4 regions of the Pseudomonas sp. 273 genome follow, and region 3 is predicted to be linked to each of the others. Evidence: riboswitches for the same ligand, from Rfam matches in the RefSeq annotation. Region 3 holds a riboswitch; each other region holds the start of a gene.
The links. Region 3 has a riboswitch for fluoride ahead of crcB (fluoride efflux transporter CrcB). Riboswitches for the same ligand answer to the same signal wherever they lie in the genome.
Positions count from the first base shown of each region.

Region 1: linked by a shared signal. The riboswitch ahead of PKO50_RS17570 (hypothetical protein) and the one ahead of crcB (fluoride efflux transporter CrcB) in region 3 are both predicted to bind fluoride.
Region 2: linked by a shared signal. The riboswitch ahead of PKO50_RS17610 (DUF190 domain-containing protein) and the one ahead of crcB (fluoride efflux transporter CrcB) in region 3 are both predicted to bind fluoride.
Region 4: linked by a shared signal. The riboswitch ahead of PKO50_RS17530 (DNA mismatch repair protein MutS) and the one ahead of crcB (fluoride efflux transporter CrcB) in region 3 are both predicted to bind fluoride.

Region 1 covers NZ_CP116775.1:3,841,405-3,848,524, forward strand. Annotated here, with positions in the region: gene crcB (fluoride efflux transporter CrcB) at 1-374, shown strand, start outside; gene PKO50_RS17555 (DUF190 domain-containing protein) at 388-732, shown strand; gene ppa (inorganic diphosphatase) at 753-1,292, shown strand; gene ilvD (dihydroxy-acid dehydratase) at 1,340-3,178, shown strand; fluoride riboswitch at 3,222-3,287, shown strand; gene PKO50_RS17570 (hypothetical protein) at 3,418-3,840, shown strand; gene cfa (cyclopropane fatty acyl phospholipid synthase) at 3,837-4,997, shown strand; gene eno (phosphopyruvate hydratase) at 5,038-6,321, shown strand; gene zapE (cell division protein ZapE) at 6,373-7,120, shown strand, end outside.
Region 2 covers NZ_CP116775.1:3,849,734-3,857,241, reverse strand. Annotated here, with positions in the region: gene PKO50_RS17635 (LysR family transcriptional regulator) at 1-813, opposite strand, end outside; gene PKO50_RS17630 (NAD(P)H-dependent oxidoreductase) at 898-1,674, shown strand; gene PKO50_RS17625 (CatB-related O-acetyltransferase) at 2,097-2,843, shown strand; gene PKO50_RS17620 (hypothetical protein) at 2,896-3,153, opposite strand; gene PKO50_RS17615 (hypothetical protein) at 3,529-3,933, shown strand; fluoride riboswitch at 3,991-4,051, shown strand; gene PKO50_RS17610 (DUF190 domain-containing protein) at 4,210-4,557, shown strand; gene PKO50_RS17605 (cation:proton antiporter) at 4,550-5,800, shown strand; gene PKO50_RS17600 (universal stress protein) at 5,797-6,216, shown strand; gene PKO50_RS17595 (HAD family hydrolase) at 6,238-6,708, shown strand; gene PKO50_RS17590 (histidine phosphatase family protein) at 6,728-7,354, shown strand.
Region 3 covers NZ_CP116775.1:5,480,825-5,488,332, reverse strand. Annotated here, with positions in the region: gene PKO50_RS25040 (DUF481 domain-containing protein) at 1-268, shown strand, start outside; gene PKO50_RS25035 (SDR family oxidoreductase) at 406-1,155, opposite strand; gene PKO50_RS25030 (HugZ family protein) at 1,262-1,999, shown strand; gene PKO50_RS25025 (FxsA family protein) at 2,064-2,531, shown strand; gene PKO50_RS25020 (co-chaperone GroES) at 2,724-3,017, shown strand; gene groL (chaperonin GroEL) at 3,066-4,706, shown strand; fluoride riboswitch at 4,782-4,844, shown strand; partial or broken gene crcB (fluoride efflux transporter CrcB) at 4,908-5,290, shown strand; gene PKO50_RS25005 (response regulator transcription factor) at 5,486-6,169, shown strand; partial or broken gene PKO50_RS25000 (HAMP domain-containing sensor histidine kinase) at 6,159-7,435, shown strand.
Region 4 covers NZ_CP116775.1:3,830,190-3,837,697, reverse strand. Annotated here, with positions in the region: gene PKO50_RS17535 (DNA mismatch repair protein MutS) at 1-25, opposite strand, end outside; gene PKO50_RS17530 (DNA mismatch repair protein MutS) at 22-1,626, opposite strand; fluoride riboswitch at 1,659-1,720, opposite strand; gene PKO50_RS17525 (LacI family DNA-binding transcriptional regulator) at 1,846-2,868, shown strand; gene PKO50_RS17520 (AP endonuclease) at 2,951-3,727, shown strand; gene PKO50_RS17515 (sugar kinase) at 3,720-4,673, shown strand; gene PKO50_RS17510 (MFS transporter) at 4,740-6,017, shown strand; gene PKO50_RS17505 (D-glycerate dehydrogenase) at 6,030-7,016, shown strand; gene PKO50_RS17500 (lactonase family protein) at 7,077-7,508, shown strand, end outside.

The DNA.
Region 1 (7,120 bases), 1.6 Mb from region 3:
CCATCCTCGCCATTGCCCTGGGGGCCTCGCTGGGCGCCCTGCTGCGCTGGTTCCTCGGCCTGCAGCTCAACGCCCTGTTCCCCACCATCCCGCCGGGCACCTGGGCCGCCAACGTCATCGGTGGCTACGTCATCGGCCTGGCCGTGGCCCTGTTCGCCGCCAACCCCGGCCTCAGCCCGGAATGGCGCCTGCTGCTGGTCACCGGCTTCTGCGGCGGCCTGACCACCTTCTCGACCTTCTCCGCGGAAACCTTCTCGCTGCTACAGACCGGCCGCGTGGCCTGGGCACTGGGGGAAATCGCGGTGCACGTCGTAGGTTCGCTGCTGGCGACGGCCGCGGGCGTTCTAACCTACACATTGCTGGGCGCACGCTGACGGAGGCGTAATCATGAAAGGCTACCTGGTGACCTTCTTCACCCAACAGAGCCGCCGCCACGGCGGCAAGCTGATCACCGACTGGATGGTCGACCTGGCCCGCGGCATGAAGCTCAAGGGCGCCACCCTGGTCGTCGGCGCGGAAGGCTTCGGCCATGCCGGGCGGGTGCACTCCTACCACTTCTTCGAACTGGCCGACCAGCCGGTGGAAATCTGCCTGGCCGTCTCCGAGGAGGAGTGCGAGCGCCTGTTCGAGCGCCTGGAAGCCGAGGACCTGGCGCTGTTCTACGTGAAGACGCCCGTGGAGATGGGCACCGTCGGCAAGCGCAAGGCCGACCGCGACACCCCCACCACCTGACGACCACGGAGACCCGCGCCATGAGCTTCACCGACCTCCCCGCCGGCAAGGGCATCCCGGACGACCTCTACGCCGTGATCGAGATCCCGGCCAACCACGCGCCCATCAAGTACGAACTGGACAAGGCCAGCGGCCAGCTGTTCGTCGACCGCTTCCTCAGCACGCCGATGTTCTACCCGGCCAACTACGGCTTCATTCCCTCCACCCTCAGCGAGGACGGCGACCCGCTGGACATCCTCGTCGTCGCCCCCTGCCCGGTCGCGCCCGGCACCGTGCTGCGCTGCCGCCCGCTGGGGGTGATGTACATGACCGACGAGGCCGGGCCGGACGCCAAGATCATCGCCGTGCCCCACGACAAGCTCAGCACCCTGTACGCCGGCCTGCACCAGTGCAGCGACCTGAGCGACCTGCTGCTCAGGCAGATCCAGCACTTCTTCGAGAACTACAAGACCCTCGAACCCGGCAAGTGGGTGCGCATGGAACGCTGGGGCAGCCTGGACGACGCGCGCGAGGAAATCCGCAAGTCGGTGGCTGCCTACGAAGCGGCGCACCGGGCCTGAACCCCACAAGACAAGAAAACGCCACGATCAGCCGATCAGGAACCCCCATGCCAGACTACCGCTCGAAAACCTCCACCCACGGCCGCAACATGGCCGGCGCCCGCGCCCTCTGGCGCGCCACCGGGATGAAGGACGAAGACTTCAAGAAGCCGATCATCGCCATCGCCAACTCCTTCACCCAGTTCGTGCCCGGCCACGTGCACCTGAAGGACCTGGGCCAACTGGTCGCCCGCGAGATCGAGAAGGCCGGCGGCGTGGCCAAGGAATTCAACACCATCGCCGTGGACGACGGCATCGCCATGGGCCACGACGGCATGCTCTATTCGCTGCCCAGCCGCGAGATCATCGCCGACTCAGTCGAATACATGGTCAACGCCCACTGCGCCGACGCCATCGTCTGCATCTCCAACTGCGACAAGATCACCCCCGGCATGCTGATGGCCGCCCTGCGCCTGAACATCCCGGTGGTGTTCGTCTCCGGCGGGCCGATGGAAGCCGGCAAGACCAAGCTGGCCAACCACGGCCTGGACCTGATCGACGCCATGGTCGCGGCCGCCGACGACAGCTGCTCCGACGAGAAGGTCGCCGAATACGAGCGCAGCGCCTGCCCCACCTGCGGTTCCTGCTCCGGCATGTTCACCGCCAACTCGATGAACTGCCTGGTGGAGGCCCTGGGCCTGGCCCTGCCGGGCAACGGCACCACCCTGGCCACCCACGCCGACCGCGAGCAGCTGTTCCTGCGCGCCGGGCGCCTGGCCGTGGAGCTGTGCCAGCGCTACTACGGCGAAGGCGACACCTCGGTGCTGCCGCGCAGCATCGCCAACGTGCTCGCCTTCGAGAACGCCATGAGCCTGGACATCGCCATGGGCGGCTCGACCAACACCATCCTGCACCTGCTGGCCGCCGCCCAGGAAGGCGCGGTGCCCTTCGACCTGCGCGACATCGACCGCCTGTCGCGCAAGGTGCCGCAGCTGTGCAAGGTGGCGCCGAACATCCAGAAGTACCACCTGGAAGACGTGCACCGCGCCGGCGGCATCTTCTCCATCCTCGGCGAACTGGCCCGCGGCGGCCTGCTGCACACCGAGGTGCCGACCGTGCACAGCCCTTCGATGAAGGACGCCATCGCCGAGTGGGACATCACCCAGACCTGCGACGAGCGGGTGCACACCTTCTTCCAGGCCGGCCCGGCCGGCATCCCCACCCAGACCGCGTTCAGCCAGAACACCCGCTGGCCGAGCCTGGACGACGACCGCGAGAACGGCTGCATCCGCAGCGTCGAGCACGCCTACTCCGCCGAGGGCGGCCTGGCCATGCTGTACGGCAACATCGCCCTGGACGGCTGCGTGGTGAAGACCGCCGGCGTGGACGAATCCCTCTACGTGTTCGAAGGCAGCGCGAGGATATTCGAAAGCCAGGACGCGGCGGTGAAGGGCATCCTCGCCGACGAAGTGAAGCCGGGCGACATCGTCATCATCCGCTACGAAGGCCCGAAAGGCGGCCCGGGCATGCAGGAGATGCTCTACCCCACCAGCTACCTGAAGTCCAAGGGCCTGGGCAAGCAGTGCGCCCTGCTCACCGACGGCCGCTTCTCCGGCGGCACCTCGGGCCTGTCCATCGGCCACGCCTCGCCGGAAGCCGCTGCCGGCGGCGCCATCGGCCTGGTGCGGGACGGCGACCGCATCCTCATCGACATCCCCAACCGCAGCATCGACCTGCTGGTCGGCGACGAAGAACTGGCCGCCCGCCGCGTCGAGCAGGACGGCAAGGGCTGGAAGCCGACGCAGCCCCGCGCGCGCAAGGTCAGCAGCGCGCTAAAGGCCTACGCGCTGCTGGCAACCAGTGCCGACAAGGGCGCAGTACGCAACAGGGCGCTACTGGAGGACTGAACATCCACCCCGGCGCCTTGCAAGCCTGGAAGCCGGTGATAGAGTTCTCTCAGGAGATGGCATTCTCCGTTAACCGCTGACACGTTCAGCTGATGATGCCTACCGAACCCGCGAAGGCGGGGGCGGTAGGCATTTTCGTATCTACCGCCCCACCTCGCTCAGGTCGTTTCCCCGCCAGCCTCGCTTCGCCGTACGGCACCGGCTGGCTCCGTCACCTGGAGGTACAAGTGGGCACTCCCATGCATGAAGACGCAGCGTGGTCATCGTCGGTGACCAGCCTGGTTTCCGATGACCTGGACGCATTTCTCCAGGCGCTTCCGGCGCACCACGTACTGCTGAAGATCACCTATCCCGCCGCAGCGCAGATCGCCCGCGAGCAACAAGAGCACGTGGCACGGCTGCTGTTCACCCAGGGGCTGAAGCGCTCCGCCCTGCTGGTCGAAAGCGGCGCGCAATGCCTGGTTTTCTCCGAGCCCCGCGAGGCCTGGGATACCTACTGCTGCCTGCGCTTCGCCAGCCTGGCCCTGGAGGTGCGCATCTATCGTGTCGGCTTCTATCGGGAGGCATTGGCCGAGCGACGTGCCCGGGATACGGCACTGTCCCCGCCCGCGCCCTACCGCCTGCCCGCATCGATCGTCGACGGCACGGGGAGCCCGACATGAGCGAGACACTGGGAACCCCGTCGACGGATTCGCAGCCCGGCCCGGACCCGGAGCTGCAGCGGCTCGCCGCCGGCCTGCTGCACAAGGCCGGCATCCAGATCAACGGCCAGCGCCCCTGGGACATGCAGGTGCTGCGCCCGCGCGTGTTCGAGCGCGCGCTGGCCCAGGGCAGCCTGGGCCTGGGCGAAAGCTACATGGACGGCGACTGGGACGCGCAGCACCTGGACGAGTTCTTCCACCGCCTGCTGCGCGCCCGCCTGGACCAGGAGGTCCGGCCCTGGCGCCTGCTCGCCCACGTCCTGCGCTACCGCCTGCTGAACCTGCAGAACAGCCGCCGCGCCTGGCAGGTGGGCCGGCGCCACTACGACCTGGGCAACGAACTCTACCGGGCCATGCTCGACTCGCGCATGACCTACAGCTGCGGCTACTGGGAAACCGCCAGCACCCTGGAGCAGGCCCAGGAAGCCAAGCTGGAGCTGATCTGCCGCAAGCTGCGGCTGGAGCCGGGCATGCGCCTGCTGGACATCGGCTGCGGCTGGGGCAGCCTGATGGCCTATGCCGCCCAGCACCACGGCGTGGAATGCGTGGGCGTGACCGTGTCCCAGGAGCAGGCGAACTGGGCCAGCGACCGCTACCGCGACCTGCCGGTGGAGTTCCGCCTGCAGGACTACCGCACCCTGACCGGCAGGTTCGACCGCATCGCCAGCGTCGGCATGTTCGAGCACGTCGGCCACAAGAACCACCGCGCCTTCATGCAGGTGGCCCAGCGCTGCCTGGCCGACGACGGCCTGTTCCTGCTGCACACCATCGGCAAGAACACCCGCCACGGGCGGCCCGACCCATGGATCGACCGCTACATCTTCCCCAACGGCGACCTGCCCTCCATCGGCCAGCTCGGCGACGCCGCCGACGGCCTCTTCGTGGTCGAGGACCTGCACAACTTCGGCGCCTGCTACGACCGCACGCTCATGGCCTGGCACGCCAACTTCGAAGCGGCCTGGCCGCGCTTCTCGGCGCTGGGCGAGCGCTTCCGGCGCATGTGGCGCTACTACCTGCTGTCCTGCGCCGGCGCCTTCCGCGCCCGCGACATCCAGCTGTGGCAGTGGGTGCTGTCCAGGCGCGGGATGGCCGGCGGCTACCTGCGCCCGCAGTTGTGAGGGGCCCCCTCATGCATTCGAACGAACCAAGGAGAGCGGCATGGCCATCCTGATCCAGCAGATAGACGCCCGGGAAATCCTCGACTCCCGCGGCAACCCCACGGTGGAAGTCGACGTGACCCTGGAGGACGGCGCCCGCGGACGCGCCTCGGTGCCCTCGGGGGCCTCCACCGGCAAGCACGAGGCGGCGGAACTGCGCGACTGCGACCCGGCGCGCTACGCCGGCAAGGGCGTGCTGCGCGCGGTGCACAACATCCGCAGCGAAATCGCCCCGCTGCTGCGCGGCCACGACGCCAGCGAGCAAACGGCGGTCGACCTGGCGATGCTGCAGTGCGACGGCACGCCGAACAAGGCGCGCCTGGGCAGCAACGCCATCCTCGGCGTCAGCCTGGCGGTGGCCCGCGCCGCGGCGGCGGCCGCCGGCATGCCGCTGTTCCGCTACCTCGGCGGCGACCAGGCCAGGCGCATGCCGGTGCCCATGTTCAACGTGCTCAACGGCGGCGTGCACGCCCACTGGCAGGGCACCGACTTCCAGGAATTCATGATCGTCCCCTCCGGCGCCGGCAGCTTCCGCGAGGCACTGCGCTGGGGCGCGGAAATCTACCGGCAGCTGCGCACCCTGCTGGAGGCCAGGGGCTTCTCCACCTCGGTGGGCGACGAAGGCGGCTTCGCCCCGCCGCTGAAGTACAACGCCGAGGCCCTCGACCTGCTGATGAAAGCCATCGAGGCCGCCGGCTACCGCCCCGGCGAGCAGGTCCAGCTGGCCATCGACCCGGCGCCCAGCGCCCTCTACGAGAACGGCTTCTACCGCCTGCACAGCGAAGGCCGCCTGCTGGACGCCGACGAGATGATCGGGCTGTACGCCGACTGGGTGGAACGCTACCCCATCGTGGTGCTGGAAGACGGCCTGGCCGAGGACGACTGGGAAGGCTGGAAGCGCCTGACCGAGGCGCTGGGCCAGCGCATCGAGCTGGTCGGCGACGACCTCTTCGTGACCAGCGCCGAACGCATCCGCCGCGGCATCCGCGAACGCACCGCCAATGCCGTGCTGATCAAGCCCAACCAGATCGGCACCCTCAGCGAAACCCGCACCACCGTGCTGCTGGCCCACAACAACGGCTGGGGCGCGATGGTCTCGCACCGCAGCGGCGAGACCGTCGACAGCTTCATCGCCGACCTCACCGTGGCCTTCGGCACCGGCCACCTGAAGGCCGGCGCGCCCTGCCGCGGCGAGCGGGTGGAGAAGTACAACCAGTTGCTGCGCATCGAGGAAATGCTCGGCGGCACGGCCCACTACGCCGGCCGCCAGGCCTTCGTCCACTAAAGGGGCAAAGGGGCGCCTCGCGCCCCCGCGCCACCCGAGCAGAGGTGAAGCATGAGCGCCGCCGACCGTCTGGCCGCCCCGGAATCGATCGCCGAACGCATCCTCCGGCATTTCCGGGTGGCCCTGGAGGAGCGCGGCTACAGCGCCGACCCTCAGCAGCAACACGCCATCGAGCACCTGGCCAACTGGCTGGAACACTTCCTCCAGGCCCGCCACGCCTGGTTCCACAAGCCCACCGCCGGCGTCTACCTGTGGGGCGACGTGGGCCGCGGCAAGAGCTTCGTGATGGACGCCTTCTTCGCCGCGGCCCCGCTGCAGGCCAAGCGGCGCGTGCACTTCCACGCCTTCCTGGACGAAATGCAGGCGCGCCTGCAGGCCTTCGCCGGCCAGGCCGAACCGCTGGCGAAGAGCGCCCGCTGCATCGCCGGGGAAACCCGCCTGCTGTGCTTCGACGAATTCCACGTGCACGACATCGGTGACGCCATGCTGCTGGGGCCGATGCTGCAACAGTTGGTGGACCGCGGCGTCGGCCTGGTGTGCACCTCCAACTACCCGCCGGCCGGGCTGTGCGCGGACCCGCTGTACGGCGAGCGCCTGCGCCCCGTGGTCGGCTTGATCGAAAGCCGCTTCGAGGTGCTGGCGCTGGACAACGGCGAGGACTACCGGCGCCGGCTGACGCCGCTGGACGCCTGGGGCAGCTACCTGTGGCCCGCCACCGCCGACGACCCGACGCCGCTGCGCGAGCGCTTCGGCCTGGGCCCGCAGGCCCGCTTCGACCAGGTGCTGCAGGTCAACCACC
Region 2 (7,508 bases), 1.6 Mb from region 3:
CTCGTACCCCGGCACCTCCAGCGGCGCTTCCACCATGCGCAGGCCGCTGTCCGGGCGCACCAGGCGTTGCGGCAGCATGGCCACCAGGTCGGTGCTGGCCAGCACCGGGGCGACGAACTGGAAGTGCGGCACCGACAGCACCACCCGGCGCTCGCGGCCCAGCCCGGCCAGGGTCTTGTCGGTGGGGCCGTGGAAGCCGCCGCCGTCCGGCGAGACGATCACCTGCTCCAGCTGGCAGAACCGATCCAGGCTGGGCCGGCGTTTCAGCCGCGGGTGGCCGGCGCGGCCGACCAGCACGTAGCGTTCCTGGAACAGCGGGCGCCGGCGCAGCCCTTCGGGAGCGTCCTCGGTGGTGTGGAACACCAGGTCGGCGTCGCCCTGTTCCAGTTGCCTGACGATCAGCGCCGGCTGCAGCGGCAACAGCGCCAGGCGCGTGCCCGGGGCCGCCTCGCGCAGGCCGCGCAGGGCCGGCAGCATCACGGTGGCCTCGCTGTAGTCGGAGGCCACCAGGCGCCAGGTGTTGTTCGCGGTGCCGGGGTTGAACGGCTCGCTCGGCGCCACCGCCCGCTCCAGTGCCGCCAGGGCCTGGCGCAGGGGCTCGCGCAGCGCCTCGGCGCGGGCGGTGGGACGCATGCCGCGGGGGCCGGGCAGCAGCAGCGGGTCGTCGAACAGCTCGCGCAGCCTGGCCAGTTGCACGCTCACCGAGGGCTGGGAGAAGTGCAGGCGCTGCGCGGCGCGGGTGACGTTGTGCTCGGCCAGCAGCACGTCGAGGGTCACCAGCAGGTTCAGGTCCAGGGTGCGCAGATTGGTCATGACTATACCTGGTGTAATGGATATTCATTTCCACTATACCGTGGGCAACGCCATGCTGCGGCCATCCACTTTTTGGAGACCGCCATGAACATCCTCATCGTCTATGCCCACCCCGAACCCCGCTCGCTCAACGGCTCGCTCAAGGACTTCGCCGTGCGCCGCCTGCAGGCCGCCGGCCACCAGGTGCAGGTGTCCGACCTCTACGCCATGGGCTGGAAGGCCCCGCTGGATGCAGCCGACAGCCTGGACGGCGCGGCCGCCGGGCGCTTCGACCCCTCCGAGGATTCCCGCCGCGCCTACGCCGGCGGCCGGCAGAGCGCCGACATCGCCGCCGAGCAGGCCAAGCTGCGCTGGGCCGACGCGCTGATCCTGCAGTTCCCGCTGTGGTGGTTCTCCATGCCGGCCATCCTCAAGGGCTGGGTCGAGCGCGTGTACGCCTATGGCTTCGCCTACGGCGTGGGCGAGCACTCCGATGCGCGCTGGGGCGACCGCTACGGCGAGGGCAGCCTGGCCGGCAAGCGGGCCATGCTGGTGGTCACCACCGGCGGCTGGGAGTCGCACTACAGCGCCCGTGGCATCAACGGGCCGATCGACGACCTGCTGTTCCCCATCCACCACGGCATCCTCTACTACCCGGGCTTCGAGGTGCTGCCGGCGTTCCTGGTGTACCGCGCCGGGCGCATGGACGAGGCCCGCTATGCCGCCATCGAGCAGGCCTATGGCGAGCGCCTGGACAGGCTGTTCAGCGCCGCGCCCCTCCCGTTCCGCCGGCAGAACGCTGGGGACTACGAGATACCCGCGCTGACCTTGCGTGAGGATATTGCACCGCAGTTGACTGGCTTTGCTGCGCATCTGGGGTGACAGTCTCGATGGGGGCGGTGCACCGCTTTTCGTAGGAGCGAGCTTGCTCGCGAACGGCGTGAACCGGCCACTTCGCTGCATGGGCTTGACCACGGTCCCCTCTCCCCAGCCCTCTCCCTGAAGGGAGAGGGGCTAGACCGTGCCGAGATAAGGAATGGTTTCAGCCGGAAACCACCTTGCCTGCCGGCTGACTCGGGAAAAGCAGACCGCACCGAACGGTCCCCTCTCCCTTCAGGGAGAGGGTTAGGGAGAGGGAAAGGCGCCAGACCGAAACACCGAAGTCACCGGTGAGCACCGTTCGCGAGCAAGCTCGCTCCTACGAAAAGCAACTCACACCCCCGCAATTCACTTCAACCGAACCTTGCACGTATCCCGCCTGTCAGAGGTCCGTATCGGAAAAAATACAAAAGGACCACGGACCCATGTTGAAGAGCTGGCGCAACAGCCGCTGGAAGCACTGGCTGGAAGAGCACGACATCGAATTCCGCAGCGGCGTCAGCCGCCTGGGGCGCGGGAAGCGCCTGCTGGTCGAGGCGCCCGGCAGCATCGGCGAGGCGGAGTTCAAGATCTACCGCGACGAGATGCATATCGGCGCCTTCTCCACCATCCGCGCCACCAGCTTCCACCGCATCTCGCACATCGGCCGCTTCAGCTCCACCGGCCAGCACTGCCGTGTCGGCCTGGCTGCCCGTGCGCACCCGATGGACTGGCTGAGCACCAGCTCGGTGCAGTACGAGCCAGGGGTGTTCGACCGCTACGACACGCCGCGCCAGCGCTACGAGGACACCGACGCCGACACCTGGATCGGCAACGACGCCTTCATCGGCGAGGGGGCGGTGGTGATGAGCGGGGTGAAGGTCCACGATGGCGCCGTGGTGGCGGCCATGTCCGTGGTGACCCGCGACGTGCCGCCCTACGCCATAGTCGCCGGCTCGCCGGCGAAGGTGGTGCGCTACCGCTTCCCGGCGGAAATCCGCGAGCGCCTGCTGGCCAGCCGCTGGTGGGACCTGGCGCCGGCGCAGATCGCCGCCTTGCCGCTGCAACGCATCGAGGCGGCGCTGGAGCGCGTCGAGGCCCTGCGCGCCAGCGGCGAGGCGCGCCCGCCGGTCTACCCGAACATCGAAATCCGCCGCCAGGGCTGCCGCCTGCTGTCCGAGGGCGCCGGCTAGCCCGGTACGGAGCGGCAGCGCTGCGCCGCCCCGTACGGAACGCCCGGGGCGCTCAGCGCCGGTCCTGGGCCAACTGGTAGAGCTGCCGCGCTTCCGCCGCCATCGGCAGCAGGGCCGAGACCAGGCGGGCCTGGCCCTGCACCAGCGGCATTTCGTCGGGGCAGTCCGCCAGCAGGCACAGCAGGTCCTCCAGGGCCACCAGGCGGCGCTCGGCGGCTTCGAACAGGTGCTGGGCGGGGGCTCCGGCGTCGACGAACAGTACGTCGTCGTGGGGCTGGGCCAGGTTGGTGAGGGGTTGCAGATCAGACATGGCGCGCCTCCTGGGTGTGGAGGGCGAAGTGCGGAGAGTGCATGTTCCATTGCTCCTGAGCGGGATCAAGAGCCGCCTCCCGGAAAAGGGAGGCGGACCGTACGGGGGTAGGATACCGTTGCGAAAGAAGACGGCAGGCCCGAAGGCCTCCCCGGACGGCCCGCCACGGAACGTGAGTGCACACAACGATGGACCGACTGCGCTCACGGCTATGACGCACCACCCTCCGCAACGGGATCCTACCCCCGGCCACAGCAAGGCTGCGGCAGGGCGGAATCTATCCAGCGCCCTCGTAGGACCTCAAGGCGAATTCAGCGTGGGAATTTTTACGCGGGGCAGGGGCGCCGCCCGCGGCGAATCGCTATGCTCGGGGCCATGAACGGCCAGCTCCCCCTCCGCCAACCCTGCCCGCCGGGCGCCTGCGATTGCGGGCGCGAGGCATTGCTGGCCGACCCCCACGGCGACATCCGCATCCTCCTGCTCACCCGCCAGGAAGAGCAGCGCCTGCTGCAGCGCCTGGAGCAGCTCAAGGACCTGGCCGACCTGCAGCACATGCAGCAGCGCATGTACGAGCAGCTCGGCCTGCGCCTGAGCATCGCCCCCGGTTTCAACGAGGTGCGCAGCATGCGCGGCCTGGACATCCGCATCGCCGGGCAGCCCGGCCTGTGCCGCAAGACCCGCCAGGCCATCCCCGCGGCCATCCGCCGGGGCCTGGAGCGCACCCCGGAAATCGCCTGGCGCCTGCTGGATTCCTTCGACCTGCTGGGCGGCAGCCACTAGGCCAGGCCTGCGCGGCCGTCGCCGACCGCGTGCATTTTTCCAAGGCTTTGCTAATGTCGTTAACCAGGAGATGGCATTCCTCCTCTAACCGCCCCCGGCTGATGATGCCTACGCATAACCCTCCATGGGCGGCGTAGGCATTGTTCTGCTGTCCATGGTCTGCCCATGGACAGCGCACATGCCCGACCCGTCCCGTTCCGCCGCCTTCCGCACCCTGCTTCCCGCAAGCCGGTACGCCGTGCTGCGCCGCCGCTCGCCGGCGGGGGAGGGTGCGCCATGAAGGGCTACCAGCTGACCTTCTTCACCCAGCAGGACCGCAAGGTCCACCACCAGCCCGTTGCCGAGTGGCTGATGGCCGAGGCGCTGCGCCTGGGCGTGCATGGCGCCACCCTGCTGGCCGCCAGGGAGGGGTTCGGCCACCACCACCGGATGCATGCCGCGCGCTTCTTCGAGCTGGCCGACCAGCCCCTGGAAGTGGTGATGATGGTCACCGAGGCGGAAATGCAGCGGATCTTCACGCGCCTGGCCGAGGAACACCTGAAGCTGGTGTACGTGAAGACCCCCGTCGAGTTCGGCGTACTGGGCGAGGACGACGAGCCCGCCAACGGAGGCCGCCATGACTGAGATATGGGCCCAGGCCGCCCTGTGGCTGGGGCTGGCGTTGCTGGCGACGCTGGTGTCGATCTTCCTGCGCATCGCCACGGCGCTGTCGGAGATCGTCGTCGGGACCATCGCCCAGCTGATCATCGGGGCGTTGCTGGGCATGGCGGTGCTGCAGGGCGACGCCAGCTGGATCAAGTTCCTCTCCGGCGCCGGGGCCATCCTGCTGACCTTCCTGGCCGGCGCCGAGCTGGACCCGAAGGTGTTCCGCAGCCACTGGAAGCAGGCCACGGTGATCGGCCTGGTCGGCTTCGTGGTGCCCTTCATCGGCTGCGCGGCGCTGGCGCGCTGGGGCCTGGGCTGGGATGCGCAGGCCAGCTGGCTGGCCGGCATCGCCATGTCCACCACCTCGGTGGCGGTGGTCTACGCGGTGATGCTGGAGCTGGGGCTGAACACCAGCGAGTACGGCAAGATCGTGCTGGCGGCCTGCTTCGTCAACGACCTGGCCACGGTGATCGCCCTGGGGCTGATCTTCGCCCCCTTCACCCTGAGGACCGCCGGTTTCGCCGGCATCCTGGTCCTGGCGGCGCTGCTGCTGCCGTGGATCACCCCGCGCTTCTTCCGGCGCTTCGGCGGCCGCCCCTCGGAACTGGAAGCCAAGTTCCTCATGTTCTGCCTGTTCGCCCTGGGCGCGGCGGCGACCTGGGCCGACAGCGAGGCGGTGCTGCCGGCCTACCTGATCGGCATGGTGCTGGCCGGCACCGTGGGCAAGGACCACGCGCTGATCCGCCGCCTGCGCACCCTGACCTTCGGCCTGCTGACGCCGTTCTACTTCATCCGCGCCGGCTCGCTGGTGTCACTGCCGGCGCTGGCCGCGGCGCCCGCGGCCTTCGTGTTGCTGCTGCTGGTGAAGATGCTCACCAAGCTGGTGGGCGTGTACCCCACCTGCCTGTTCTACGGCTCGCCGCGCCGGGAAGGGGCCTACACCACCCTGCTGATGTCCACCGGGCTGACCTTCGGCACCATCTCGGCGCTGTTCGGCCTGGCCCACGGGCTGATCGACCAGGGCCAGTACTCGGCGCTGGTGGCCGCGGTGATCGGCAGCGCGGTGGTGCCGACGCTGATCGCCAACGCCTTCTTCCTGCCCCGGCACCTGCTGCCCAGGGACGACCCGGAGGAGGCCGCCGGCCCGCCGGCGCAAGCCCCGCAACCTGCGCACCAAGACGACTTGCGCCCGCAGACGCGGCGCAGAGGAGGTGAAGCATGATCAAGCGCATCCTGGTGGCCTACGACGCTTCCACGGCGGCGGAGCTGGCCCTGAACTTCGCCAACGAACTGGCCGAGCGCTTCGGCGCCAGCCTGCACATCCTCTCGGTGGCGCAACCGCCGGAGTTCGGCGACGAGGTGGAGACCGAGGCGGTGATCGAGCGCTCCCGCACGCACTTCCACCACGCCTTCAAGCTGCTGGGCTACAGCCGCATGCCGGTGGAGGAGCGGCCGACCACCCACGTCTCGGTGGGGCGCCCGGCCGAGCAGATCGTGCGCTACGCCGAGGAGCACCACATCGACCACATCGTCATCGGCCACCGCGGCCACTCGGGGTTCGAGCGCTGGCTGCTGGGCTCGGTGGCGCGCCAGGTGATCGACCACGCGCCCTGCGCGGTCACGGTCATCCGCGGCTGAGCGGCAGGAGGAGGAAACGACATGCTGCAGATCGACATTCCCGGCGTGGGCAGCTTGCAGTTGAAACACATGATCTGCGACTACAACGGCACCCTGGCCGTGGATGGCCGGCTGATCGACGGGGTGGCCGAGCGCCTGGAGGTGCTGGGCCGGAAGCTGGCCCTGCACGTGGTCACCGGCGACACCTTCGGCAGCGCCGAGGCGGAACTGGCGGCGCTGGAGGTGAACCTGCTGGTGCTGTCCGAGAAGGACCAGGCCATTTCCAAGGAGGACTACCTGCGCACCCTGGGCCTGCACGGCGTGGTGGCCATCGGCAACGGCAGCAACGACCGCTACATGTTGCAGCAGTCGGCCCTGGGCATCGCGGTGATCGGCCCGGAGGGCGCTTCCTCGGTGGCCATCGGCTCGGCGGACCTGGTCGCCCTGGACATCCTCAGCGCCCTGGATATGCTGAGCCACCCGCAGCGCATCATTGCCAGCCTGCGCTGCTGAACCTGACAGGAGCAGGACGATGACAAGGATCATTCTGACCCGCCACGGCCACGTGGACTGGATCGCCCCGGAGCGCTTCCGCGGCCGCGCCGAACTGCCGCTGTCGGCGCTGGGCCGGCGCCAGGCCGAGGCGGTGGCCCGGCGCATCGCCGAAAGCTGGCAGCCGGTGGCGATCTACACCAGCCCGCTGTCGCGCTGCATCGACACCGGCGCCGCCATCGCTCGCGCCACCGGCGCCCCGGCGCAGGCCCTGGAAGGCCTGGCCGACACCGACTACGGCCAGTGGCAGGGCCTGACCCACGACGAAGTGCGCGCCCGCTGGCCGGAGGAGCACCGCATCTGGCTGGAGGCGCCGGACCTGGCGGCCATCCCCGATGGCGAGAGCCTGGCCGACGTGCTGGCCCGCGGCACCCGCGTGCTGCGCGAGGTGCTGCGGCAGCATGCCGGGCAGACCCTGGTGCTGGTGGGGCACGACAGCATCAACCGCGTCCTGCTGCTGCAGGCCCTGGGCCTGCCGCTGGCGCGCTACTGGCGGCTGAAGCAGGAGCCTTGCTGCGTCAACGAGTTGGTCGTGGAGAATGACGTCTTCACGCTGCACCGGCTCAACGAGACCTACCATCTGGCCGGGGTGAAGGCTGAGGGTTGAGGCTGTTTTCAACGACGGATGATCGCGGACGGAGTCCGCTCCTACGGTTCCAGGACGCACGGCTTTTCGTAGGAGCGAGCTTGCTCGCGAACGGTGCTCACCTGTGACTGCGGTGTTTTGGCTGGACGCCTTTCCCTCTCCCTAACCCTCGGCT
Region 3 (7,508 bases):
CGAGAAGGATCATTTCTACTCGGCGAGCGTGAAGTGGGACTACAACCGCTACCTGCTGGCCAAGCAGTTCGAGATCTTCACCAACGGCGAGGTGGGCAAGCCGCTGTCGTCGAAGGTGGACTACGAGGTGGAGAGCGAGGCGGGCATCCGCTACAAGCTGACCTCCTGGGCGGCGCTGAGCCTGAAGGGCGAGTGGGACCGCCTGAGCGCCGAGGACGGCGGTGTGAACCAGCGGCGCTATACGCTGGGGATCGGGGTGGGTTGGTAAGAGAGGGCTACAGGCGGCAGGCTACAGGCTACAGGCTACAGGCTACAGGCTACAGGCTACAGGCGAAGAGCGTAGCGATTCGGCTCTTCGCTCCTGCCTGCAGCCTGCCGCCTGAAGCCTGTCGCCGCTTTACAGCCTCAGCCCCCATCCAGCTCCAGCACGCGGCCGGTGTAGTAGTCGTTCTCGAGGATGTAGGCCACCGAGTGGGCGATCTCGTCCGGGCGGCCCAGGCGCTTGAGCGGGATGCCGGCGGTCATTTTCTCCAGGGCCTCGGGCTTCATGCTGGCGACCATGTCGGTCTCGATGAAGCCCGGCGCCACGCCGGCCACGCGGATGCCGTAGCGCGCCAGTTCCTTGGCCCAGACCACGGTGTCGGCGGCGACGCCGGCCTTGGCCGCGGAGTAGTTGGCCTGGCCCATGTTGCCGGCGCGGGAGATGGAGGAGATATTGACGATCGCGCCCTGGTTGTCCAGCTCGATCATCTTCGCCGCCACTTCGCGGGTGCAGAGGAACACGCCGGTCAGGTTGACGTCGATCACCGCCTGCCACTGGGCCAGGCTCATCTTGCTCAGCTGGCCGTCCTTGACCTTGATGGTCAGGCCGTCGCGCAGGATGCCGGCGTTGTTCACCAGGCCGTTGATGGCGCCGAAGTCGCTGGCCACCTGGGCCACCATGTGGCTAACCTGTTCCTCGTTGGCCACGTTGCACAGGTAGGCGCGGGCGTCGCCGCCGGCGGCCTTGCAGGCGGCGACCGCCTCGTCCAGTTTCTCCTGGTTCAGGTCGACCAGCGCCAGTTTCGCTCCCTTGGCGGCGAGGAACTCGCCCATGGCGCGGCCCAGGCCCTGGCCGCCGCCGGTGATGATGATGACCTTGTCTTGCAATTGCATGGTTGGAATCCCCACGGCAATGTCTGGTGAATGGCCTCGCCGGCAACGGTGAACGAATTTTCTGTGCCCGTCCGTTTGCGACGGATTCTTAGCGAGGAGTCATAAGGTGAGCGTGAAAGCTGCCAAGAATGCCCGAGAATTGCTGCTCAAGGAATACCGCGCAGTGCTTTCCACCCAGTCGAAGAAGTGGCCGGGCTACCCCTTCGGCTCGGTGGTCCCATACTGCCTGGATGGCGCCGGCCGGCCGCTGATCCTGATCAGCCGGATCGCCCAGCACACCCACAACCTGCAGGCCGACGCCAAGTGCTCGCTGCTGGTGGGCGAACGTGGCGCCGACGACATCCAGGCCGCCGGCCGCCTGACCCTGCTGGCCGAGGCCCGTCCGCTGGAGGACGTCGAGGAGATCGAGGCCGCGGCGCAGCGCTACTACGCCTACTTCCCCGGCTCGCGCGACTACCACAAGGCCCACGACTTCGATTTCTGGGTGCTGCAGCCGGTGCAGTGGCGCTTCATCGGCGGTTTCGGCGACATCCACTGGCTGGGCGCCGACAGCGTGCCGCTGGCCAACCCCTTCGCCGGCGAGGTGGAGCAGGGCATGGCCGGGCACATGAACCAGGACCACGCCAATGCCATCGTGCACTACCTGGAACTGGCCGGCCTGCCGGTGGGCGAGGCCCCGGAACTGGTGGGAATCGATACAGAAGGTTTCCACCTGCGCGTCGGCTCCATCCTCCACTGGCTGCCGTTCCCGGCGCCCTGTGCCAACCCTGGCGAGGTGCGCCAGGCGCTGGTGCAACTGGCGCGGGCGCAGGCCTGGCCGGGCAACGAGGTGATCCAGGCTTGAAATAGGCGGGTGTCGGCGCCAACTACGGAATATCCGGGCCGACGCCCCGCCAAGGACCCCTGAAATGCGAGTCACCCTGTTCTTCCTGCTGCTCTTCCCGCTGATCGAACTGGCCGTACTGATCAAGGTCGGCAGCGTCATCGGCGTGGGCTGGACCCTGCTGTTGCTGGTCGCCAGCGCCTTCCTCGGCGCGGCGCTGCTGCGCGTGGCCGGCCTGGCCACCCTGTGGCGCGCCCGCGAGCGCCTGTCCCGCGGCGAGGTGCCCGAGCAGGAAATGCTCGAGGGCCTGCTGATCGCGGTCGGCGGTGCCTTGCTGATGCTGCCGGGTTTCATCAGCGACATCCTCGGCCTGCTCTGCCTGCTGCCGTTCACCCGCAGCCTGCTGCTGGGCGGGCTGCGCCGGCGCATGCGCGAGCAGGAGGAGCGCCGCCGCGCCTTCGCCGGCGACCCGTCGGCGCAATCGCGCGGCCCGCAAGGGCCGAACGTGATCGAGGGCGAGTTCGAACGCCGCGACAACGATCGCCTGCGCTGAAATTTTTTTCCCCACGGCCTTGAAATGCCCCACGACGACCTCATGTAGCAGGCACCGCAAGGTCCCTGTCATTCGGACAGGCTGTCTTACGCGGCTCGCCCGTCGGGCCGCAAACCGGCGAAGCCGGCTTCAACAAAACCTGCCGGACATCGATCCGGCCGTTGGAAACCACTGTTTGGGAGAGTTACGACTATGAAGCTTCGTCCTCTGCATGACCGCGTCGTCATTCGTCGCAGCGAGGAAGAAACCAAGACCGCAGGCGGCATCGTGCTGCCGGGTTCCGCCGCCGAGAAACCGAACCGTGGCGAAGTCGTCGCCGTCGGTACCGGCCGCGTGCTGGACAGCGGCGAAGTTCGCGCTCTGGCAGTGAAAGTGGGTGACAAGGTGGTGTTCGGCCCGTACTCCGGCAGCAACGCCATCAAGGTCGACGGCGAAGAGCTGCTGGTGATGGGCGAGTCCGAGATTCTCGCCGTCCTGGAAGACTGATCAGTCCGCCCCAACCCCCACTGAATTCGATTTACGAGGAAACAGAACATGGCTGCCAAAGAAGTTAAGTTCGGCGATTCCGCTCGCAAGAAAATGCTGGTCGGCGTAAACGTGCTGGCCGATGCCGTCAAGGCCACCCTCGGCCCGAAAGGCCGTAACGTCATCCTGGACAAGAGCTTCGGCGCTCCGACCATCACCAAGGACGGCGTTTCCGTCGCCAAGGAAATCGAACTCAAGGACAAGTTCGAGAACATGGGCGCCCAACTGGTGAAAGACGTTGCCTCCAAGGCCAACGACGCTGCCGGTGACGGCACCACCACCGCTACCGTCCTGGCCCAGGCCATCGTCAACGAAGGCCTGAAGGCCGTCGCTGCCGGCATGAACCCGATGGACCTGAAGCGCGGCATCGACAAGGCGACCGTCGCCATCGTCGCCCAGCTCAAGGAGCAGGCCAAGCCCTGCGCCGACACCAAGGCCATCGCCCAGGTCGGCACCATCTCCGCCAACTCCGACGACTCCATCGGCAACATCATTGCCGAAGCCATGGACAAGGTCGGCAAAGAAGGCGTGATCACCGTCGAAGAAGGCTCGGGCCTGGAAAACGAACTGTCGGTCGTAGAAGGCATGCAGTTCGACCGTGGCTACCTGTCGCCCTACTTCATCAACAAGCCGGACACCATGGTTGCCGAGCTGGAAGGCCCGCTGCTGCTGCTGGTCGACAAGAAGATCTCCAACATCCGCGAAATGCTGCCGGTGCTGGAAGCTGTCGCCAAGGCCGGCCGCCCGCTGCTGATCGTCGCCGAAGACGTCGAAGGCGAAGCCCTGGCCACCCTGGTGGTCAACAACATGCGTGGCATCGTCAAGGTCGCGGCCGTCAAGGCTCCGGGCTTCGGCGACCGCCGCAAGGCCATGCTGCAGGACATCGCCATCCTGACCGGCGGTACCGTCATCTCCGAAGAAGTCGGCCTGAGCCTGGAAGGCGCCACCCTGGAGCACCTGGGTAACGCCAAGCGCGTGGTTCTGAGCAAAGAGAACACCACCATCATCGATGGCGCCGGCGCCCAAGCCGACATCGAAGCCCGCGTCCTGCAGATCCGCAAGCAGGTCGAAGAGACTTCCTCCGACTACGACCGCGAGAAGCTGCAAGAGCGCCTGGCCAAGCTGGCCGGGGGTGTTGCCGTGATCAAGGTCGGCGCTGCCACCGAAGTCGAGATGAAAGAGAAGAAAGCCCGCGTCGAAGACGCCCTGCACGCTACCCGTGCCGCGGTGGAAGAAGGCGTGGTTCCTGGCGGCGGCGTCGCCCTGGTGCGTGCCCTGCAGGCCATCGAAGGCCTGAAGGGTGACAACGAAGACCAGAACGTCGGTATCGCCCTGCTGCGTCGCGCTGTCGAAGCGCCGCTGCGCCAGATCGTCGCCAACTCCGGCGACGAGCCGAGCGTGGTGGTCGACAAGGTCAAGCAAGGTTCGGGCAACTACGGCTACAACGCCGCTACCGGTGTCTACGGCGACATGATCGAGATGGGTATCCTCGATCCGGCCAAGGTCACCCGTTCGGCGCTGCAGGCCGCTGCCTCCATCGGCGGCCTGATGGTCACCACCGAGGCGATGGTTGCCGAAGTGGTCGACGACAAGGCCGCTCCGGCCATGCCGGACATGGGCGGCATGGGTGGCATGGGCGGCATGATGTAAGCCTCCCGGCCCCTGGCTGAGAAAGAGCCCCGCTTCGGCGGGGCTTTTTCGTTTCCGGCGCTTTGTGCCAAGATGTGCCGCGCAGGAGATGGCATTCCTCCTTCAACCGCCCCCGTGGCTGATGATGCCTACGCATTCACCTGGACCAGGCGCGTAGGCGTTCGCCTGCGGCCTGTCCGAAAGCCCCTCAAGGACAGGATCATGTGGAAACCCGTTCTCGCCATCGCCCTCGGCGCCGCCATCGGCGCGTTGCTGCGCTGGTACCTCGGCCTCAAGCTGAACAGCCTGATGCCCACCGTCCCCCCGGCACCCTGGCCGCCAACCTGATCGGCGGCTACATCATCGGCCTCGCCGTCGCCTACTTCGCCAGCGCCCAGGGCATAGCGCCGGAGTGGCGGCTGTTGATCATCACCGGCTTCTGCGGTGGCCTGACCACCTTCTCGACCTTCTCCGCGGAGGTCGTCACCCTGCTGCAGGAAGGCCGCCTGGCCTGGGCCATGGGGGCGATCGCCGTGCACGTCAGCGGTTCCCTGGCGATGACCCTGCTCGGCCTGTTCACCGGCAACTGGCTGATGGGCAAGTGAGCCGTCGCGGGGGCGCCGGATGGCAGCCCCGCACGCAAGCCCCCCGCGCATTCGCAGCACCTCGTATCTGCTCCCTTCACGCCAAGGCTGGCGCGGCCTCGCCGCCGGCCCGAGGTGTTGTGAAAAAAACGTCAAAGACGCTTAAGTTCCAATTAAGCGAGCTAGTCTAGGGTGCCCTGCAAAGCGGAGAGGAACATGCGGATTCTGTTGGTTGAAGACAATCGGGACATCCTGGCCAATATGGCGGATTACCTGGGGCTCAAGGGTTACACGGTGGACTGCGCGCAGGACGGCTTGTCCGGCCTGCACCTGGCGGCGACCGCGCACTACGACCTGATCGTCCTGGACGTGATGCTGCCCGGCCTGGACGGTTTCACCCTGTGCCGGCGCCTGCGCGAGGACGCGCGGCGCGACACCCCGGTGATCATGCTGACCGCCCGCGACCAACTGGACGACCGCCTGCAGGGCTTCCGTTCCGGCGCCGACGACTACCTGCTCAAGCCCTTCGCCCTGTCGGAGCTGGCCGCGCGCATCGAGGCGGTGCTGCGCCGGACCCAGGGCGGCGGCCGCCGAGAACTGCAAGTGGCGGACCTGAGCTACAACCTCGATACCCTGGAAGTGAACCGCGGCGGCAGGCCGCTCAAGCTCAACCCCATCGGCCTCAAGCTGCTGGCGGTGCTGATGCAGAAGAGCCCGCACGTGGTGCGCCGCGACGTGCTCGAGGAAGCCGTCTGGGGCGACGACTGCCCGGACAGCGACAGCCTGCGCAGCCACGTCCACCAGCTGCGCCAGGTGATCGACAAGCCTTTCGCCATGCCCTTGCTGCACACCGTCCACGGTGTCGGCTACCGCCTGGCGGAGGAAACGAATGGAGTATAGGCAGAGCCTTTCCCGCCGGATCGTCTTTGCTTTCGTGTTCATGACCGCGCTGGTCGGCGGCCTGTTTTCGCTGAGCATCGTCGGCGTGGTGCACGTGGTCGAGGAGCGCCTGATTTCCCGTGACCTGGGGGCGAGCTGGACCGCATCATCAACGAGGACCTGCGCAGCGGCAGGGGCCCGCGGCTGGACCCCGGCATGCGCTTCTTCGTCAGCGACGGCGTCGGCGTCTATGCCATGCCGCCGGCGCTGCAGCGCCTGGAGTCGGGCTTCCACGAGGTGTTCGACGGCGAGCTGTCGTTCCATGCGCTGGTGCGCGACGCCGATGGCCGCCGCTACGTGCTGCTGCAGGACCAGAGCGATTTCGAGGCGCGCGAGCAGGTCCTGTACGCCGCCGTGGTGACCGGCTACGTGCTCAGCCTGGCGCTGGCCGGCCTGCTCGGCTGGCTGCTCTCGCGCAAGGTGATGGAGCCGGTGGTGCGCCTGGCGCGCCAGGTGCGGCACCGCGACCAGTTGCTGGACCTGGCGCCGCCGCTGGCGCCGGACTACGCCCACGACGAGGTCGGCGAGCTGGCGGCGGCGTTCGACTATGCCATCGGGCAACTGCACCAGGTGCTGACCCGGGAAAAACTGTTCACCAGCGATGTCAGCCATGAGCTGCGCACGCCGCTGATGGTGATCGCCAGCAGCAGCGAGCTGCTCGCCGAGGAACCGGGCCTGAGCCCGAAGGCGCGTACCCAGCTGGCGCGGATCACCACCGCCAGCGAGGAAATGCGCGACCTGGTGCAGACCTTCCTGATGCTGGCGCGCTCGCGCACCAAGGAGCTGGACATCGCCCCGCGGGCCGGCCTGCAGCGCATCGCCGACGACCTGGCCGGGCAATGGCGCGGGCCGATCGAGGCCAAGGGGCTGCAGCTGATCTACGAGGTACAGGCGGTGCCGCCGGAGCAATACAACGCGGCCTTCCTGCGCTCGGTGATGAGCAACCTGCTGCGCAACGCCATGCACTACACGGATGCAGGACACATCCGCTTGCAATTGTCCGCCAGCGGTTTCGTCGTCGAGGACAGTGGCCAAGGCATCCCCGAGGAGCAGCGCGAGCGCATGTTCCAGCCCTTCGTCCGCGGCCCGCAACAGCGCGGCGAGGGCCTTGGCCTGGGCCTTTCGCTGGTGAAGAGGATCTGCTCGGCGGAAGGCTGGGAGGTCAAGCTGACGCCGGCCCAGCCGCACGGCTGCCGTTTCGAGGTCCGCCTGGTCGGCGAGGCTTGACGAATTTTTCACATGCGCATGACCGCATGGATACAGAATCACCCGTAGTTTCGTATAAAAAATGAGCAGGAAC
Region 4 (7,508 bases), 1.7 Mb from region 3:
GCGGGTACATGAGGTGGGCTTTCATGGCCGGATGCGCTCCTTCACGCTGTCGTAGGTGAGGCGGTGCTTGCGGGCGATGGAGAGGGCGTAGGACAGCCGGTCCGCGGGCTTGCGCAGGACCTTGAAGGTGCGCCGGGACGGGTCGTCGGGGTCGACGCAGCTCATCATGCTGACGATGCTCTGGCCCATCTGCGTCAGCTCGTGGATGAAGGTGACGCACACGCAGAGGGCGTCCAGGGCGATGATCCGCGCGAGGATCTTCTGGCCGAGGAAGGCGGCGTCGCTGGCGGTGGTCGAGGAGAAGATCTCGTTGATCAGGATCAGGCTGCGGCCGCTGGCGCCCTCGAGTATCCCGCGGGCGCGGAGCAGGTCGTCCTGCAGCTTGCCGCGCAGGTCGCCGGGGCGCTCCTGTTTCTCGAACAGGGTGTAGAGGCGGTCGAAGAGGAACAGCTCGGCGGCCTCGGCCGGCACCCGGCAGCCGATGCAGGCCAGGTAGTGCAGCTGGCCGACCAGGCGGGCGAAGGTGGTCTTGCCGCCCTGGTTGGGGCCGGAGACCACCAGGATGCGCTCGCGCCCGGCCAGCTCGAAGTCGTTGCACACCACGTCCAGGCGGTTGCTGTTGCGCACCAGGCGGCTGGCCAGGGCGAGGTCGAAGGCGTTGCGGGCGAACACGGCCTTGCTGTCGGTGCGCACGCCGGGGAAGCAGAAGGGCATGCCGGCGTCCACCAGCGGCTGGATGTAGGCCAGGTAGGCCAGGTAGAACTGCACCTCACGGTCGAAGTCCTGGACGGTCGCGTCGATGAAGTCCGCGTGCTTCTCGCAGAATCCGGCCTGCTCGGCGAAGACCTCCGGGTAGAGCTGCGCCACCATGTCCAGCACGGCCGCCTCGACGTGGTTCATGCCCGGCCATTCGTTGAACTTGGCGTGGTAGTCGCGCACGTCGCCCTGGCGGAATTTCGCGAAGGTCCTGTCGATGGCCTCGCTGATGTCCTCGGTCGGCTCGTAGCGCTGGACGCGGACCTGGTTGTCCCTGATCAGCATCGAGTAGGTGACGGCGCCGAGCCCGTCGAGCAGGTGGCGGGTGTCCCCGGCCAGGCCGACGAAGCGCTCCGAGGCCAGGTAGCGCCCCAGGTACGCCAGCAGCCCGCGCAGGCCGCGCGACGCGAAGGGGCGGGCGGCCAGGGCCCGCGCCAGTTGCGTGAGCGTATCGCAATACACCCGCACCGCCTCGACGAAGCTGCGCTGCTGCTGGCGCGCGTAGTAGAGCTTCTCTTCCGGCACCAGGTGCCGGCGCACGGCGCGCATGCCGGCGGCGAAGGCCTGGAGGTCGGCGAGCAGGCCGGGGTCGAGCAGGTCGTGCATCACTTCCTGGCGGTAGACGATGGCGTCGAGGTCGTCCAGGTGGGTGTAGAAGAACGGCTCCAGGTCGTACTCGTGGCGGTCCGCGGTGATGGCGTCGACCACCTGGTCGAGGTTCAGGTCCCTGAAGCAGGGCGGCGGCGCGCTGGCCAGGGTTGGCCGGCGGGCGCCGGGGAAGAGGATGCTGTGGAAGTCGCCGGTCGTGGTGTCCGCGACGTGCGGATCGAGCGCGGCGGTGCCGGAAAGCGGCTGCATGGCTGATGACATGATCCATTCCTCCGGGGGCGGATGTCGTCCGGGGTCATGCAGGCATCATCAGCACGGGGGCGGTTAAAGGAGGAATGCCATCTCCTGGTTCCTACCCTAGCAGAATATCCGCGGAAGGCCCATTGCGTCCGCCGGTGCTTGACGGCATGCTCCATCCCTGATTTATTGAAACCGGTTTCATAGCCCTCCGGCACAAGTGAATACAAAAGGATCGACAGGGTGAACGACATGCTTCCGCCTGCCCGCGGGCGGGTCACCATCAGCGAGGTGGCCCGGGCCGCCGGCGTCTCCAAGGCCACGGTGTCGCGCTACATCGGCGGCGACCGGCAGCTGCTCGCCGATGCCACCGCCCAGCGCATCGAGGCGGTGATCGAGCAGCTCGGCTACCGCCCCAGCCGCATGGCCAGCGGCCTCAAGCGCGGCCGCACGCGCCTGGTGGGCATGCTCCTGGCGGACATCCGCAACCCTTACTCCGTCGCCGTGATGCATGGCGTGGAGACCGCTTGCCGCCAGCACGGCTACAGCCTGGTGGTGTGCAACACCGACCGCGACGACGAGCAGGAGCGCCTGCACCTGCAGGCGCTGCAGTCGTACAACGTCGAAGGCCTGATCGTGAACACCCTCGGCCACCACGCCGGCGAGCTGGCCAGCCTGGCGCGCGAGCTGCCCATGGTGCTGGTGGACCGCCAGCTGGAAGAGCTGCGCTCGGACCTGGTGGGCCTGGACAACGCCGATGCCGTGGAGCAGGCCCTGGACCACCTGCAGGCCCGCGGCTACCGCGACATCCTGGCGGTCAGCGAGCCGCTGGACGGCACCAGTTCGCGGCAGGAGCGGGTGGTCGCCTTCCAGGCTTCCATCGCCCGCCGGCCCGGCCTGCGCGGCCAGGTGCTGGAGACCGGCGACGACCTGCGCGAACGCCTGGCCGCCTTCCTCGCCAGCGCCGGGCACGGCCCCCAGGCCCTGTTTACCTGCAACGGCGTGGCCACCCTGTGCGCCACCCGCACCCTGCACCAGATGGGCGTGCGCCTGTTCGACGACCTGGGCCTGGTCGCCCTCGACGAACTGGACTGGTACCCCCTGGTCGGCGGCGGCATCACCGCCCTGGCCCAACCCACCGAACGCATCGGCCAAGCGGCCTTCCAGTGCCTGCTGGAACGCCTGCAGGGCGTCACGCAACCGGCGCGGCGCCTGGACCTGCGCGCCGAACTCATCGTCCGAGGTTCCACCCCAGTACGCGGCTGAAGCCGCTGCGGCCCAGGCCGCAGCGGTTTTCGGCTAGAAATGAAACCGGTTTCATCCCGGCTGAACGAGAAGGACAAGAACAATGCACGCGAACCCCGTATCCATCAGCCTGTCCAGCTTCGGCGCCGATGCCGTGCGGCAGCGGGGCCAGGCCGCCTACCTGGAACTGCTGGCCGAGGCCGGCGCGAGCCGCGTCGAATGGCGCGAAGAACTCTTCGACGCGCTGCCCGACGCCGCCGCCCTGGCCGCGGCCAGCGCCGCCCAGGGCCTGGAAAGCCTGTACTCGGCGCCGCTGGAGCTGTGGCGCGCCGATGGCCGCCTGGAGCCGGCGCTGGCCGGGCGCCTGCGCCTGGCAGGGGAGGCCGGTGCAGTGGCGCTGAAGGTTTCCCTCGGCCACTACCGTGACGAGTGCGACCTCGAAGCCCTGCGCCCCCTGCTCGGGCAGGGGCCGGTGCTGCTGGTGGAGAACGACCAGACCGCCCAGGGCGGCCGCGTCGAGCCGCTGCTGCGCTTCTTCCGCCGCGCCGGCGAGCTGGGCCTGCCGCTGGCCATGACCTTCGACATCGGCAACTGGCACTGGCAGGGCGAGTCGCCGCAGCAGGCGGCGCGCCTGCTCGGGCCCTGGGTGCGCTACGTGCACTGCAAGGCGGTGCGCCGCCGCGAGGACGGGCGCCTGGTGGCGGTGCCGCCGCAGGCCGCCGACCTCGACGAGTGGGAGGCGCTGCTGGCGCGCTTCGCCCCCGGGGTGCCGCGCGCCATCGAATACCCGCTGGCCGGCGACGACCTGGCCAGCCTGACCCGCGAGCAGGTCGAGCAACTGGCGCAGCTGGGCCGCGCCCCGGAGGTGCGCCATGGCTGAACACGACGTGCTCTGCTTCGGCGAGACCATGGCCATGTTCGTCGCCGAGCAGTGCGGCGACCTGGCCGAGGTGGAGGGCTTCGGCAAGCGCATCGCCGGCGCCGACAGCAACGTGGCCATCGGCCTGGCGCGCCTGGGCTTGCGGGTGAACTGGCTGAGCCGGGTGGGCGACGACTCCCTGGGCCGCTTCGTGCTCGCCAGCCTGCGCCGCGAGGGGCTGGACTGCGACGGCGTCGAGATCGACGCCGAGCACCCCACCGGCTTCCAGCTCAAGGCCCGCTGCGACGACGGCAGCGACCCGCGGGTGGAGTACTTCCGCCGCAACTCGGCGGCCAGCCGCCTGTCCCCGGCGCTGCTGCGCCCGGGCCTGCTGCGGGCGCGCCACCTGCACGCCACGGGCATCCCGCCGGCGCTGTCGGCGAGCTGCCGCGAACTCTCCCGGCAATTGCTGGACGCCATGCGCGCCGCCGGCCGCAGCGTCTCCTTCGACCCCAACCTGCGCCCCTCGCTGTGGCCGGACCGCGCGACCATGGTGCGCGAGGTCAACGCCCTGGCGTTCAAGGCCCACTGGGTGCTGCCGGGCCTGGAGGAGGGCCGCCTGCTGAGCGGGCGCCAGTCGCCCGAGGCCATCGCCGGCTTCTACCTTGAGCAGGGCGTGGAATGCGTGGCCATCAAGCTCGGCGCCGAGGGCGCCTACTTCCGCGACGCCGACGGCCGCGAAGGCGTGGTGCCGCCGCAGCCGGTGGCGCGGGTGGTGGACACCGTGGGCGCCGGCGACGCCTTCGCCGTCGGCGTGATCAGTGCCCTGCTGGAAGGCCGCGACCTGCGCCAGGCGGTGGCCCGCGGCAACTGGTGCGGCAGCCGCGCGGTGCAGTCGCGCGGCGACATGGAGGGCCTGCCGCAGCGCCACGAACTGGAAGCCCACGACGCGCGCCTGCGTGCCTGAACCCCGAAACCCGCCGGCCCGGCCGGCACCTGTTGCGACAAGAACAACAAGCTCAGGAGAAACGCCATGCAGATCGACCGACTCGCCCCACGCCGCTGGTGGCACATCATGCCCATCGTCTTCGTCACCTACAGCCTGGCCTACCTGGACCGCGCCAACTACGGCTTCGCCGCCGCCTCCGGGATGGCCGAGGACCTGAACATCACCCCGGCGCTGTCGTCGCTGCTGGGCGCGCTGTTCTTCCTCGGCTACTTCTTCTTCCAGGTGCCCGGGGCCATCTACGCCGAGAAGCGCAGCGTGAAGAAGCTGATCTTCGCCAGCCTGATCCTCTGGGGCGGCCTGGCCACGCTGACCGGCATGGTCCGCGACGTCTACCTGTTGGTGGGCATCCGCTTCCTGCTCGGCGTGGTCGAGGCGGCGGTGATGCCGGCCATGCTCATCTACCTCTGCCACTGGTTCACCCGCGCCGAACGCTCGCGGGCCAATACCTTCCTGATCCTCGGCAACCCGGTGACCATCCTCTGGATGTCGGTGCTCTCCGGCTACCTGGTGAGCCAGTTCGACTGGCGCTGGATGTTCATCATCGAGGGCCTGCCGGCGGTGCTCTGGGCCTTCATCTGGTGGCGCCTGGTGGATGATCGCCCGGCCCAGGCCAAGTGGCTCGACGAGGCCGAGAAGGCCGCGCTGCAGCGCGCCCTGGCCGCCGAGCAGCAGGGCATCAAGCCGATGAAGAACTACCGCGAGGCATTCCGCTCGCCGAAGGTGATCATCCTCTGCCTGCAGTACTTCTGCTGGAGCATCGGCGTCTACGGCTTCGTGCTCTGGCTGCCGTCGATCCTCAAGCAGGCCTCGGGCCTGGACATCGTCAGCGCCGGCTGGCTGTCGGCGCTGCCGTACCTGGTGGCGGTGCTGGCCATGCTCGGGGTGTCCTGGGCCTCGGACCGCCTGCAGAAGCGCAAGCGCTTCGTCTGGCCGCCGCTGCTGGTCGCCGCGCTGGCCTTCTACGGCTCCTACGCCTTGGGCAGCCAGCACTTCTGGGCCTCCTACGCGCTGCTGGTGCTCGCCGGGGCCTGCATGTACGCGCCCTACGGGCCGTTCTTCGCCATCGTCCCGGAGGTGCTGCCGAGCAACGTCGCCGGCGGCGCCATGGCGCTGATCAACAGCATGGGCGCGCTGGGCTCGTTCTCCGGCTCCTGGCTGGTGGGCTACCTCAACGGCGCCACCGGCGGGCCCGGCGCCTCCTACCTGTTCATGTGCGGCTCGCTGCTGGCGGCCGTGGCCCTGACCGCCGTCCTCAACCCCTCGCAGAAAGCCGAGCGCCTTCGACCGGCGCTGGGCCACTAGGAAGATACGACCATGAAGAAACGCATCGTCCTTTACAAGCGCCTGTCCGACGCACTGATGCAGCGCCTGCAGGCCCACGCCGACGTGACCCTGGTCGAGGACCCGGCCGCCGACGGCCTGGCCCGCCTGCGCGCGGCGCTGCCCGGCGCCCGGGGCCTGCTGGGCGCCAGCCTGCGCCTGGACGCCGGGCTGCTGGACCTGGCGCCGCAGCTGGAGGTGGTGTCCAGCGTCTCGGTGGGCGTGGACAACTACGACATCGCCGAGCTGGACCGCCGCGGCGTGCTGCTCACCAACACCCCCGACGTGCTGACCGAGACCACCGCCGACACCGGCTTCGCCCTGCTGCTGGCCAGCGCCCGGCGGGTGGCCGAGCTGGACCGCTGGATCCGCGCCGGCCACTGGCAGGCCGGCATAGGCCCGGCGCAGTTCGGCTGCGACGTGCACGGCAAGACCCTCGGCATCGTCGGCATGGGCCGCATCGGCGAGGCCCTGGCGCGCCGCGCCCAGGCCGGCTTCGGCATGCGCGTGCTGTACAGCGCGCGGCGGCCGCGGCCGGAAGTGGAGGCCCGCTACGGCGCGCGCCACCTGCCGCTGGAGGCGCTGCTGGGCGAGGCCGACTTCGTCTGCCTGTGCGTGCCGCTGAGTGCTGAAACGGAAGGGCTGATCGGCGAACGCGAGCTGGCGCTGATGAAGCCCTCGGCCATCCTGGTGAACATCTCCCGCGGCCGCGTGGTGGACGAAGAGGCGCTGTTGCGGGCCCTGCGCGAGCGGCGCATCCGCGGCGCCGGGCTGGACGTGTTCGTCCGCGAGCCGCTGCCGGCGGATTCGCCGCTGCTGAAACTGGACAACCTGGTGGCGACGCCGCACATCGGCTCGGCCACCGAGGATACCCGCGAGGCCATGGCCCGCTGCGCGGTCGACAACCTGCTGGCCGCGCTGGCCGGCGAGCGCCCGGCGAACCTGGTCAACCCCGGTGCCTGGGCCCGTCGATCCGGCTGAACCACCCCCCATGAGGCCGGTCCCACCCAGATGGACCCCCGTTGCCAAGGACACACTGCCATGTTCAAACCTGCCGCCCTGACCCTGCTACTGTGCGCCAGCACCGGCCTGTTCGCCGGCCCGGCCGGCGCCGCCCAGTACTACGACCTGCTGGTCGGCACCTACACCGGTGCCGGCAGCCAGGGCATCTACCGTTACCGCTTCGACAGCGCCAGTGGCCGGATCCAGGCCAGGCCGCTGCAGGTGGTGCCCAGCGAGAACCCCTCCTGGCTGACCCTGGGCCCCGACCAGACGCGCCTGTACGCCGTCAACGAGAACGGCCCCGGTGGCAGGGACGTGGTCGGCAAGGTCAGCGCCTTCGCCATCGACCCGGCCAGCCACCAGCTGAGCCCGCTGAACCAGGTGGAAAGCCGCGGCGACGAGCCCACCCATTCCAGCCTGGCGGCCGGCGGAAGGCACCTGTTCGTGGCCAACTACGCGGTGCACCCCGAC